DNA from 4 places in the Listeria aquatica genome. Region 1 is predicted to be linked to each of the others. Evidence: predicted binding sites of a transcription regulator. Region 1 holds the regulator's gene; each other region holds the start of a gene.
The links. Region 1 encodes Rex, which represses fermentation and respiration genes when NADH is low (regulators of the CRP and FNR family bind a similar motif). Its sites were predicted from a motif close to TTGTGAAATATTTCACAA; they were not measured.
Positions count from the first base shown of each region.

Region 1 (3,498 bases):
AGCTCGGGATAGTCGTCCCAAAGCTCCAGCAGTACGGTTTTGTTTGAAGAAAGTTTCGCCTGCTCTTGGTCATAATAACCGATTTTCACGCCTGCACCGAAGTGAAAGCTACCACTTAGTGGAGAAAGTTCTTGGATTAGCGTTTTGAGCAATGTCGATTTTCCGACTCCATTTGGTCCAACAAGTGCAAGACTATCTTGACGCTTCATTTCAAAGGTTAAGTTTTTCGAAACTGTTTTTTCTTTGTCATAGCCGATTGCAAGTTCTTCAACAAATAAAACATCGTTTCCAGAGGCACGCTCAAATTGAAAACCAAAGTGAGCCGCTTTTTCCGCTCCCTCAGGCCGGTCCAGACGTTCGATTTTTTCAAGCTTCTTTCGGCGGCTCTGCGCTCGTTTAGTGGTTGAAGCGCGAACCAAATTGCGGGCAACGAAATCCTCAAGTTTTCCAATTTCAGTTTGTTGCTTTTCAAATTCTTTCCATTCACGTTCTAGTTTTTCTTGTTTGAGAACCAAGTAGCGACTGTAGTTTCCCGTGTAGTGCTGCATTTTCGTACGGCTGATTTCATAAACTTGATTGACCACTTTGTCGAGAAAATAGCGATCGTGTGAAACAATCAAAAGCGCGCCCGCATAGTTTTGTAAATAATTTTCTAGCCAAGCGAGTGTTTCGATATCAAGATGATTGGTAGGTTCGTCAAGAATCAGCAAGTCTTCCTTTGATAAAAGTAGTTTGGCAAGCGCAAGTCGTGTTTTCTGCCCGCCACTTAGCGAGGAGACGAGTTTATCATAGTCTTCTTGATAAAACTTAAAGCCGTTCAAGATGGAACGAATTTCTGCTTCATACGTATAACCACCGCGTTCTTTGAAAAGATGCTGTAAGTTATCATAGGTTTCAAGCGCTTGTTTTGAAGACTCAGGGTCCTCATATAAACTAGTATCTGCAAGGCGTTTTTCCATCATACGGATCTCTTTTTCAAGCTCCAATAAATCATCAAAGACAGCAAGCATTTCATTCCAAATGGTTTTGCTTGATTCAAGTCCAGTGTTTTGTGCCAAGTAACCAATCCGCACATTTTTTGGATGTGAGATGGTTCCTGCATCATAGCCGATTTGTCCGGCAATAATTTTAAGAAGTGTCGATTTCCCAGCACCATTTCGGCCAACAAGCGCGATCCGGTCGTTTGTTTTCACTTCGAGTTTTATATTTTCTAAAATCACTTCTGCGCCAAAGTATTTTGCAATTTGTTGCGCTTGTAATAGAATCATTTTTCTCTCTCCCATCTCTATTAGTTTAGCTTAAAGCGGTTTATCATGCAATCACATAAAAAAATTATGTGAAATAGTTAGCTTTATTTGTGATTTTACAGTAAAATAAAATAGAACGGTCTGTTGAATTAAACAATTAAGTACTTTTTTTGGTTTTTTTGAGCAAAAAGATTGTGCATTGCTTGTGAAATGTTTATAGTAGTAAAGCAAGCATTGTGAAAGTAAGAACAGCTTCAAACTAAATTAACTGCAGATTTGTAGTCAAAAAAGTGAATTTTAAGGTAGAAAGGACGAATGAAGAATATGGATGAAACAACAAAAATCCCGCAGGCGACGGCGAAGCGTTTACCGCTTTATCATCGTTATTTGAAATATCTTTACGAATCAGGCAAGGAGCGCGTTTCTTCAGCGGAATTAAGCGAAGCTGTGAAAGTGGACTCTGCAACGATTCGTCGTGATTTCTCTTACTTCGGAGCGTTAGGGAAAAAAGGGTATGGCTATAATGTTTCTTACATACTTGATTTTTTTGGTAAAACATTAAGTCAAGATAAAGAAACTAATGTAGCCATCATTGGAGTCGGAAACCTTGGGATGGCTCTGCTTCATTATAACTTCATGAAAAACAACAATATCCGCGTTTGTGCAGCCTTTGACGTTGATCCTGCCAAAGTGGGTACGGTTCAACAAGAAATTCCAATTTATCATTTAAATGATATGGAAGAGATTTTGAAAGAAAATCAAGTGGAAGTAGTCATTTTAACGGTTCCAGCTGATGAAGCTCAGGAAACGGTAGATAAGCTCGTAGAAGCTGATGTGAAAGGAATTTTAAACTTTACCCCAGCGAGAATCAGCGTTCCTAAACAAGTTCGCGTACACCACATTGATTTGACGACGGAACTGCAAACGCTCATTTATTTCTTGGAAAATTATCCTTCCAAAAATTAAAGAAAGCTTTTGCGCCGGCATGAGAAAATCATGTCGGTTTTTTTCTGACTATTTTTGGGTAAAGAAAGGCGGAGAGCCTTGTTAAAATGATTGGGAGGTACAAAAGAATGAACTGGATTAAAAAATTGAACTGGACGCAGTGGGTAGCACTATTTATTTTTGCGTCAATGGCGGTGTCACTTGTTTTTACGGTATTTGAGATTTTCACCGCACCTGTTGAGCAACCCGTACACGGCCCAAAAGTAACTTTACAAAGTGACTATATTTTCTTATTGGTCGAAATTATTTTAGGGATTTTAATTTTGGCGCTTCCGTCAATTCTTGCAAGAAGTTTTAAGTTTGAAATTCCTGGACTCGTGTATTTATTGTTTATTATTTTCCTTTACGGTTCCATTTATTTAGGAACGATTCAAAAGTTTTATTCGATTGTTCCTTATTGGGACAAAATTTTGCATATTTTCAGTGGTGCGATGCTAGGAGCGATAGGTTTTTCTTTTGTAAGCTTGTTGAACTTCAATGAAAATGTTGTATTGAAAATGAAGCCAGGCTTTGTAGCTGTTTTTTCTTTTTGTTTCGCAGTCACACTTGGCGCATTTTGGGAAGTCTATGAATACACGTTTGATGGGTTACTTGGACTTAACATGCAACGCTTTGAATCATCAGGAGGCACGCCTTATGTTGGACGGGCAGCACTTGCTGATACGATGGGAGACATCATTGTAGATATTTTAGGAGCACTTGTTATTGCGATAATTGGTTATATCGCGCTTAAGAAGGGCTTACCGTGGATGAAGCAATTTACTTTTAAGCGGAAAAATTGGAAGAAAACCAAATGAAAATAAGCTCGGAATAAAACAAAAAAGAACAGAATCGTTAAATCTACCATTTCTACAAATGGCTTCATTGAACGATTTCTGTTCTTTTATTTTTGGCTAGTTAGTCTCGTTTTTTATTTCTCCTCTTGCTTTTCTTCATCTTTTTGTTTCGGGAAATTTTCCACATAGCTGTCTGAGTACTGCAACAACTTCCGACTAGCATCAAAGCGTTCTTTGATGGAGTCGTTTAGTGGCATTTTAGAGCCATCATAGTGGGTGGCTTTCCCAGTTTCAAAACTTTCATCTGGCGCGTACATATAATCATTAGCAAAATAGCTACCTTCAGGCATTGTATAACGCTCAGGAACAAAGTTTGTCTTAGAATTTAAAATGTCTTCCCCGAACATAATTTGATTATCCGTCTTGATACCAAGAAGATTTAGAACCGTTGGCATTACATCAATTTCCCC
Region 1 is NZ_JAARRM010000004.1:105,332-108,829, forward strand. Features, by position in the region: gene HB912_RS10240 (ABC-F family ATP-binding cassette domain-containing protein) at 1-1,268, opposite strand, end outside; gene HB912_RS10245 (redox-sensing transcriptional repressor Rex) at 1,572-2,213, shown strand; gene HB912_RS10250 (DUF2238 domain-containing protein) at 2,330-3,049, shown strand; gene HB912_RS10255 (LTA synthase family protein) at 3,163-3,498, opposite strand, start outside.

Region 2 (3,498 bases), on a different contig from region 1:
AGTGCGCCTGATCCCATCGTAAAGAAGTGATGGACCCAAACAATGAAACTTAAAATGGAAATAACAACAATGGCAGCAACCATGGCTGGATATCCAAACAGTTTCTTTTTCGAGAAGGTAGAAATAACTTCCGAGAAAATCCCGAATGCCGGCAGGATAACAATGTATACCTCCGGATGCCCCCAAACCCAGAAAAGGTTGGCCCACATCATCGGTAAACCACCGTTTGCCAGTGTAAAGAATGCTGTCCCGAATAACCGGTCAAATGACATGAGGGCAAGCGCCACTGTCAAAACTGGGAACGCAAAGATGATAATTAGAGAAGTGATCAAAATTGTCCAAGTAAACATTGGCATTTTCATCAGCGTCATACCCTTAGCTCTCATCCGCATGATCGTGACAAAGAAGTTGATCCCCGTCATCAAAGTCCCTATCCCGGCTATCTGAACCCCGAGTAAGTAAAAGTTAATTCCATAACCTTGACTAAATTCTTCTGCAAGAGGTGCATAGTTTGTCCAGCCTGCTGCTGGGGAACCTCCAATTACAAAGGACAAGTTGAAAAGCATTGCCCCCATAAAGAATGTCCAGAAACTCAAATTATTTAAGAATGGGAATGCAACATCGCGTGCTCCAATTTGAAGCGGCACCGCAATATTCATTAACCCGATAACAAACGGCATCGCCATGAACAAAATCATGATCGTTCCGTGCGTTGTAAATACTTCGTTATAGTGCTGTGCGTCTAAAAATTTCATTCCCGGTAAAGCCAGTTGGGTACGCATCATGAGCGCATCCACGCCACCCCGGAAAAACATTAAAACAGCAGATATCAAATACATAATCCCAATCCGTTTATGGTCAACGGAAGAAATCCATTCTTTGAAAAGCCATTTCCATTTTTTCGTATACGTTAATAGCACGACAATCCCAATACTGACGAGTGCAATCGAAACTTGTGCACCTAAGATCAGAGGGTCGCCAGTGATGATAAATTCATTCCATTTCATGTTTTAGTTTCCCCCTTTAATGGCCCTCATGGTCAGATTCTTTTTTATTGAATTCGTTCGTTTGGATGTCGTCTTCCATTTTTTTCATTTCTTTATCATAATGCTTATCTGAGTGATATTTCTCACCGTTTTTAATGATCATCGGATCCATATCATGGCGTTCAAATTGCGGATTTGTAACCGTAACTGGACGCGCTGGTTTAAGCGGTTTATCAGAAATCGTCACTTTTTCGTTTGGATTATGCGGATTCGTTAACTTGTAACCAAAACGTTCATACGCATAAAAGACATACTCAGGATCTGCAGCCACATCAACAAAGGCTAAGTGGGTTCCTGAATAACTCTTCTCTTTCGAGCCACCTGGAATAAGCAAGCGATCATAAATATCTTGTGTGATGAGTGGAGAGTCAGCTTTTGTTTTCTTCGCCCACGCTTTATAGTCGCTTTCAGATTGTGCGACCACATCAAAGCGTTGCTCATGGAAGCCTTCTCCGTTAAAGTTCGCATTACGCCCTTTATAAGTTCCTTCTTCATCAGCTTGTAAATACAAGTTCATCGTCATACCAGTCATGGCATATTTTTGACCACCTAGTTGCGGCACCCAAAAACTTGTCATTGTATCTGCGGATGTTAATTTAAAGAGAACTGGTCGATCTGTAGGAATATGTACATAGTTGACAGTCTCAATGCTTTCATTTGGATAACTGAATATCCATTTCCAGTCTACACTTGTCGCATAAATCACAACTGGATCCTTATGCGATGTAACTTTTGGAGCTTCTTCACCCGCATAAATCGTTTTTACAGTTGGAATTGCAAGTGCAATAACGATTATGATTGGAATAAGCGTCCATAAAATTTCTAATTTACGGCTCCCGTGCATATTTGGTTCGTAGTTCTTTGGATTTTTTCGTTCACGGTATTTAAATAAAATAATCGTAAGCAACACAAAAATGGTCAGCACGATCAGTAGCATAAAGAATATCGAATAGATAATTAGATTGCTCTGATCTTTCGCAACCGGTCCCTTTGGATCTAGTACCGTCAAATCACCACAGCCGCTTAAAACAGCCAGAAATCCAGCAGAAACGGCAAGAAGTAATGATTTCAGTATCTTTGACACCCTAATCCCCTCTTTCCTTTTGAAGTATACAGTTCGTATAACGCGCAAAAATATAGTATGATTCCTAGTTTGTTTTCTACTCCCGCAAAGCATGTATTCGATTATTTTCACAAACTTCTCAAGCAATAAAAAACACTATGTGCATATTCGCTTAATATTATAACCTATATCTATCAATTATTCAAAGACTGTACATATTAATTTTTTCACAAACAAAAAAAGACCCGACCTAGTGAAATAAGATCGAGTTTTTAAGCCTTATTTTTTGATGTTCACCTGTCCCGTACGAAATGGTAGTGGCATAATTCCTGTTTCTTGCCACGCACTTTTGACTTTTTCTGCCGCTCTAGAGTCAGGTAAAAAAGCAATACCGCAATCGCCACCACCAGAACCAGAAGATTTTCCTGCGCCAGAACAATCGACCGCAATTTGCGCTAACTTTTCAAGAAGCTCCGTTTCAATTTGTACCCCTGCTTGCAAGCCAAGATTTTGAAGTAAGCGTCTATTTTCTTTGATAGCCCCAAAAGCCATTGTTTGATCTTGTTTTTCTAAGCCCTCTAACAGCCTCTGAACAGCCTCTGATGAATCATCTAAAAACTGCTTGTACGCCGCTGGACTTTTTTGTTTAAACAATTGAATTTCAGAAACAAGTCGTCCCGTACTAACAGGTTTCCCCGTCCAGCCAACTAAAAATGGCCAATCAGGCATCGTTAACCGTTCAATTTTTAGCGCTGGCCAATCATTTTTAATGAACCAATCTAAAGATTCATACGGGAGATGCCGCTTAATCCATTCCTGATCAAAAGTTGTATAGGCAATGAAACCGCCATACATACAAGAAGCAATGTCGCCACAAGAGCCATTTCCTTGTACGACGAGATGCGAAAGAGCAGCCAGTTTAAATCTTGTCAGTAAATCGGTATTTGGTGCAAATTTTTCAAGTAGGGCATTCACAACAGCTACTGTCGCCGCCGCACTTGAACCAAGTCCATATTTAAAACCGGAAGCATCAATCAATTCTGTTTGAATCGTCATTTTAATTGGCGTAAGCGAAATTCCCTGAGCCTTCAAATAAGCTGTTACTGTATTAATTGCTTCGGCTGTAAATGACCAGTGCTCTCCGTTTGTCTTTAGCTCTTCGCCCGTCTTCCAGGTCACTTGATCCTCATAGTGTGGGATTTTGAGCTCATTTTTTGGTGCGTCTTCAAGAACTAGCGTAATGTAGCGATCGACCGCAGCTAAAACAGCTGTATGTCCAGATTCCACCACCGCATATTCTCCTGCTATATAAAGTTTTCCAGGAATTTTAATTTCCATTTTCATTCTGAATCACCTTAGCTCCTTCACCCGCATGACAAATTAAAACAC
Region 2 is NZ_JAARRM010000005.1:45,560-49,057, reverse strand. Features, by position in the region: gene qoxB (cytochrome aa3 quinol oxidase subunit I) at 1-1,007, opposite strand, end outside; gene qoxA (cytochrome aa3 quinol oxidase subunit II) at 1,024-2,130, opposite strand; gene HB912_RS11055 (phosphomevalonate kinase) at 2,389-3,453, opposite strand; gene mvaD (diphosphomevalonate decarboxylase) at 3,437-3,498, opposite strand, start outside.
Region 2: qoxA (cytochrome aa3 quinol oxidase subunit II) is a predicted target of Rex. The motif match lies at 2,325-2,342, and genes of this name have one in related genera.

Region 3 (3,498 bases), on a different contig from region 1:
TCGAAGAAACCAGCGTGCATGTTCATATCATGGTTAATTGGCATACCTTGAATCAAGCTGGCGAATAAAACGCCGAATAGGAAAGGCGGTAAAATACTGCCGACAAAAACCATCCAATCCCAGAAATTACGCCAAGCAGCACTTGCTTTTTGATGGCGGAACTCAAACGAAACACCACGTGCAATGAGTGCAAGTAGTAGAACGACAAACGGAATGTAGTAACCGCTAAACATTGTCGCATACCAGTTTGGAAAAGCAGCAAAGATTGCACCACCTGCTGTTAGTAGCCAAACTTCATTGGCATCCCAGAACGGGCCAATTGTGTTTACTAGAACGCGTCGTTCTAAGTCATTTCTTGCCATAAAGCGCGTAGACATTCCGACGCCGAAGTCAAATCCTTCAAGGAAGAAAAATCCGACGAACAAAACAGCGATCAACAGAAACCATAGCTCATTCAGTGACAATTTCGTCGCCCCCTTTATCAAATGGATCGACGGAAACTTTTTCTTGTTTCTTCTCACCATAAGGTCCTTTTTTGATTTCGCGAATAAATAAGTATACTAAAACAATCAATAAGATTGAGTAAATCGTTGAGAAGGCGATAATCGAGAAGAGCAGTGAGCCAGCTGAAACGTTTGGTGAAACAGCATCTGCCGTCTTTTGATACCCGAAAACAACCCAAGGCTGACGTCCAATTTCTGTCATAATCCATCCCATCGAGTTAGCTAAGAACGGGAAGAATAGCATTGGAACCATTAGACGCAAATACCATTTCGCATTTTCGAGTTTCTTGCGCCATGCAAGTACAACACCAATCAGTGCGAAAAGAATCATTAGCATTCCAGCAGCAACCATGATACGGAAGCTCCAGAATGAAGTGCGCACTGGTGGGATATAATCGCCCGGTCCATATTGTTGTTCATATTGCGCTTGAAGTGTATTCATCCCTTCTACTGAACCACTTAATGTAGAGTAAGATAGGAAACTTAGCGCATATGGAATTTCAATTGACCACGTATTTTTGCGGTTATCTACGTCAATACCAGCAATCGCTGTCCACGGAGCTGGATCCGCAGTATCCTCCCAAACACCTTCTGTTGCAGCCATTTTCATTGGTTGCGTTTTGACCAAGTATTGTGCTTGCGAGTGACCGCTGAACGCTGTACCAAATCCGCCAATGATGGCAAGTACAAGCGCTACTTGGAAAGAGCGTTTGAAGAAGTTTGTATCTTCCTTTTTAAGCATTTTATAAGCACTGATCCCTGCAACGAAGAAAGCTCCTGTTGCGAACGCACCAAAAATAACGTGCGGGAATTCAACGAGTAGCTGACCATTCGTGATAAGTGCCCAAAAGTCATTCATTTCAGCACGACCATTTTTAAATTCGAAACCAACTGGATGTTGCATAAACGAGTTAGCAGCGAGAATCCAAAAGCTTGAAAGAATCGTACCAATCGAAACAAGCCAAATACATGCTAAATGAAGTTTTTTTCCGAGGCGATCCCAACCAAAAATCCATAGACCGATAAATGTCGATTCCATGAAGAAAGCAAGAAGCGCTTCAATAGCTAGCGGAGCACCAAATACGTCCCCCACGAAACGAGAATAATCGGACCAGTTCATCCCAAATTGGAATTCTTGGATGATCCCGGTTACGACACCGACTGCGAAGTTAATCAGAAACAAGTGTCCCCAAAACTTCGACATTCTTTTGTAAACATCTTTTCCTTTCACAACATACAACGTCTGCATGAGCGCGACCATGAACACAAGTCCAATGGATAGCGGCACGAACAGAAAGTGAAAGATCGTTGTTGATGCGAACTGGAAGCGGGCTAGAAACAAAGTATCCACCCTTTTCCCCTCCTTTTTTTGCGTTTTACATGTCTTTTTCAAGCGCTTGCAAAGATTGTGAAAAAAAACCGAAACAAACCGCTAGTGGTTGTTCTCCTTTTCACAATCATAGGTAAATCTCACTACAAAGTCTTTTTGCGCAAACACTATAAGAAAAATTATTAAACTAGAATAAGTTCTGTATACAGTACATTTTATCCTATTTCGCCTGAAAATCATTTAGTTCTTTAGTAGCTTTTTTATAGCTTACTGTACACAATTAAAGCAGACAAAGTTAAAGCCTTCGCTAGACTTAAGCTAGAGTTTTGCTCGATTATTCACATTCAGAAATAAAAATAGGGATTCCCCTAAAATAGTAAAAAAGACTCATTCGTTTTTTTGAGACTTGTAATTTTTTTTACGCTCCCTCAGATCCTTAAAAAATGAGGTGAGCAGTTCCGCCGTTTCTTGCTGCAGAAGTCCTTTTTCCACTTCACAGGTATGATTGAAGCGATCGTCTTCCAGTAAATTCATCAGTGTTCCTGCAGTTCCCGCTTTTGGGTCACTAGCGCCGTAGTAAACTTTATGAATTCGTGAGAGTAAAATGGCGCCACTGCACATCGGGCAAGGTTCAAGCGTTACATATAAATCGGCGCCTGAAAGTCTCCAAGAACCTTGATTAATGCAAGCATCTTGAATGGCTAAAAGTTCTGCGTGTGTAATAGCATTTTGGGAGGTTTCTCGCAAATTATGGCCTCGTCCGATAATTTCTCCATCTAATACAACAACCGCTCCAATTGGTACTTCACCAAGATCGCGCGCCTTTACAGCTTCTTTTATCGCTTCCCGCATGAATTTTTCTTTTTCCACTTCTGCTCCCCACTTCTCAACCGTTTTTTTCATCTTAGCATAATCCTGCTTTTCTTTACAGTTGCTTTTTAGATTTAAATATATTACCATGTTCTATTATCAGGTACTAATTTTTTAAAAGGAGGAAATCTATTTTGTATTCAGAAAACTTAATTGCACCCGAACTCTATAACATTACAGACGAAATCACAAAATTCGCCTCTGACAAAACAGCCTTAATCTGGAAATCTCCAGATGCGCCTGAAAGAAGCTGGAGCTACAATGAGCTACTTGCTGAAGCGCGTAGATTTGCAAACGTTGTTACCGAAGCAGGAATTAAAAAGGGAGACCACGTCATTGTCATCACGCCTCGCTTACTTGAAACCTATTCCATTTATATGGGTTTATGGATGGCTGGTGCCATTATTATTCCGGCATCCGAACTTTTAAAAGCACACGATCTTGAATATCGTATTCACCAAGCGGGCGTAAAAGGGATCATCGCCTATGCGGGTCTTCATCAAGAGATCGATAAAATTTCGAACATTGATTCCTTGCTAAAAATGCGTATTCTACTCGATGGAACCGCCTTAGAATGGACAAACTATGCGACAGTCATGGAAAAGGCTTCCGCTGAATTTACTCCCGTTGAAACTCACCGCGACGACCCTTGTTTACTTGCCTTCACAAGTGGAACGACTGGAAACCCGAAAGGTGTGGTACACGTTCACGGCTGGGGCTATGCGCATATCCGGATCGCGGCTGATCACTGGCTTGATATTCGTGAAAACGACCGAGTTTGGGCGACCGCTGGAC
Region 3 is NZ_JAARRM010000005.1:104,994-108,491, reverse strand. Features, by position in the region: gene cydB (cytochrome d ubiquinol oxidase subunit II) at 1-464, opposite strand, end outside; gene HB912_RS11345 (cytochrome ubiquinol oxidase subunit I) at 451-1,854, opposite strand; gene tadA (tRNA adenosine(34) deaminase TadA) at 2,221-2,736, opposite strand; gene HB912_RS11335 (acetate--CoA ligase) at 2,838-3,498, shown strand, end outside.
Region 3: HB912_RS11345 (cytochrome ubiquinol oxidase subunit I) is a predicted target of Rex. The motif match lies at 1,943-1,960, and genes of this name have one in related genera.

Region 4 (3,498 bases), on a different contig from region 1:
TTCTTTGCTTCATCACTTTCCACAACCACAAAACGCCAAGGCTGCATATTGACAGATGACGGCGCGAGCACCGTTTCTTCAAGGATTTGTTTCATTTCTTGCTTAGAAATTTTCACGTTTTCATCATAAACACGCACAGAGCGCCTTCCCGTTAAAATCTCTTCAAAATTATTATTTTCACGCATCATACACACTTCTTTCGTTCAAAATTGTTTTAAGTATACAAATAAATGACCAATCATTTCAACTAATATGCCTAAAGCAAAAACCCCTTCTTCTCGCAAGAAAAAGAGGTCTCCCTACTAAAATTAATTTTTCTCTACAAATTCAGCAGATTTCACACCCGCCTCACGACCAAAAATAATAATTTCCGCAACCGAGTTTCCACCAATTCGATTTTCTCCGTGCAAGCCACCAGTTACTTCTCCGGCTGCAAACAAACCAGGAATTGGTTTCCCGTCCTTATTAAGGACTTCTGTATTCGTATTGATTTTAACGCCACCCATTGTGTAGTGAATTCCCGGTCCAATTTTGATTGCATAAAATGGCGCTTTCGACAAATCATGGTCCATCCCCGTTGTCCGGTTAAATGCTGTATCCTTTTTGTCTTTCACTGCTTGGTTCCAAGTATCTACAGTAGCTTCGAGCGTGTCGCCTGACATATCAATTTCTTTTGCCAAAGCTTCAACCGAATCCGCTTTTTTCACAACGCCCATTTTTTCATATTGCTTGATTGCCTTCACGCGATCTTTCACACCTGCATCAAAAATTAAATACGCCGACTTATCTCCGAGCTTATTAATTGCTGCCGTTACATTATCACGTGTATCCATTTCATTTACAAAACGTTTCCCATCCTTATCAACAAGGATAGCCCCTTCTCCTCGAACGGCTTCACCAATCAAGTAAGATTTATCTTGTTGTACTGTCGGGTGCACTTGAATTTGATCCATATCAACCGTTGTGCCGCCCAGTTTTTCAATCATCTTGATCCCATCGCCGGTACTTCCTTCTTGGTTTGTTGTCACATAATTTTTAAGATCAGGTCGCGCTTTCTCGATCATTTCTTTGCTCGCACCAAATCCGCCAGTCGTCACAACAACCGCTGAACTGTGAACCGTTTTTTCTGTTGTATCATTAAAGCGTACTTTCACACCATCTGCTTGTCCATCTTTTTCCAAAATATCGACTACGTTGGCATTTACAAAAATAGGAATTTGTTCTTCCTTGACATTTTTAAGCAATCCATCCACTAAGTACTGTCCAACAGCCGATCCATCTTCTGGCCGATGCGTCCGTTTTTCATTCATGCCACCTGTAATCGTGATGTTATTTAAACGAATTCCTTTACTATCTAGCCAATCAATCGCACTCGCAGAATGATCTACAAAATAGCGGAGCATCGCCTTATCGTTTGTTCCATGTCCACCAGCAAGCGTTTCTTCATAAAAAAGATCATTGCTATCCTTAATTCCTTGCTCTTTTTGAAATTTCGTTTCAGATGCGTTCATTCCAGAAGACGCTTTAGAAGTGTTTCCCCCGGCAACAGGCATTTTTTCAAAAATCACTGGATTCATGCCTTTTTCCTTTGCTTCAAGAGCCGCCGTCATTCCTGCACCGCCAGCACCAACGATGACGATATCATATTTTTTCTTTAATTTACTAAGCTCTGTATAACTCGCCTCAGACGCACCTGAATTTGCTTCCGTCTTCTCAGATTTACTCTCCTTTTTCTCTTTGGCCTTGTCAGCGTTTGACCCGCAACCAGCAATAACTAGAATGACGGTCAAAATTAAACTAAGCGCAGCTAACCATTTCTTTTTCATGACTTTCCCTCCGTTTTTGTTTTTACCTTTTTTAGTATAACACGGTTGTTACCTTTTTCACATATAATTCTATATCATTTATTTTCTAATCAAACAAACCGGCTAAATTAACATAGCCGGTTTGCTTTGTGTTAGTTTTTCACTTGAAACGCTTGATCTTTAGCCAAGAAAAATGGCCGCATATAAGCTACAGTATTCGAAAGCGGAATAACATCTTGACTGAGTTCAATATTTAATTCATTTATTAAATAACTCTTCCTCGCAGAAATTCGGTCCCATAATGCTGGATATTCCATTTTGATTGCTTTTTGCAACTTTTCATCTGCCAACGCTACGCATTCTTCTGCACTTACTCCCGTGTAGCCTTTAATAGAAGGAATGATATCAATTTGAAAAATCATGCCACTTTTTAAGATTTGATTCGAGTCGCTATAAACGGGAGATGACATCCATTCTTCATCCGAAACTAGGTGTCCGGGATTTAAATGCCAGTGATAATCCTTTTTAGGAAAGACGTTTTCAACCAGTTGATATAATTCTCTTCCCTTCATCCCAATTTTAATTTCCTCTAACCAGCTTACTACCGCGCGAAAATACGGTTTTGCAACTCTATCCAAATAATCCTTTTGCTCACTCGGCAGTTGTTCCTCATTTTGAACAACAAAACCAGTTCGACTAGATAACCCCCCTTTATATCCTACCGTGAGGGATAATGGATCCGCCAAGTTAAGCGGCTTATGCGTTGGATAAATATTAGCCATTTCGAAACGCTTCCCTGTTGCAGCAATTGTCACAACCGAATGATTTTGCCCTTCCGCTGATAAAGCTTCCCCAAGTTCTGATTCTTTTTTTCCAATTTCAATGCGATTCATCGCATTTAACATACAACTGGAAGCCAAGTTCGCACCATATTCATAATGCGCTATTTCGTTTGCATTATTCACCGTACGTACCCCATTTTCACCAATCATAAGATACGTTGCATTACATACTTCCGCTTGATGAGAAGCCACATTCATGACTGCATGCACAATAAAATACGGGACATCAAACAACTTCCTCGAATCATTCACTTTACTAGTGAACATCTTCCAACCAACTATCCCAATTTTACCTTTTTGATGAAGCCCTTCCCTTTCAAAAATCGTTTCAAGAGCCCCATCATTATCCATAGGTTGATTCGGAAGCGAGAAAAGCGGGCTATGAACTAGCTCAACTGGTATACGCGAAAAAGGAGCCAACTTTAAATTTTCATTCCCTAAAATAGCCGTGCATTTTCCAGAGCTTTCCACAACTAATAAGCCTTCTTCAAAACGTGGAATAAAGCCCGTTAAATATTCGAAATTGCTACCATGTTCTTTATCTGCATAAATAACAAGTACATCAAAATTCTCTGCTTTCATTCGATCTAACAACTTGGTTTTTCGCATATTCATCGTATCATCCGTTAAAAACGTTGGCGCGATATTTGGAAAAATGGTTGGCTCTTGAACTTGCTTTAAACTAATTTCCTTTTTTTGCATGGTTTTCTCCTTATTTGGTCGATTATAAATTGCTTGATATAAAAAGATAGATAAAGCGCAAATAAATTCTACTTACACCTTATCTATACAATCATTATAAGCTATTTTCAGACAAAAAGCAGCGAAACAAAATAAACGATCTTGTTTCG
Region 4 is NZ_JAARRM010000002.1:413,674-417,171, forward strand. Features, by position in the region: gene HB912_RS07925 (nitroreductase family protein) at 1-185, opposite strand, end outside; gene HB912_RS07930 (flavocytochrome c) at 309-1,826, opposite strand; gene HB912_RS07935 (M24 family metallopeptidase) at 1,958-3,349, opposite strand.
Region 4: HB912_RS07930 (flavocytochrome c) is a predicted target of Rex. The motif match lies at 1,872-1,889, and genes of this name have one in related genera.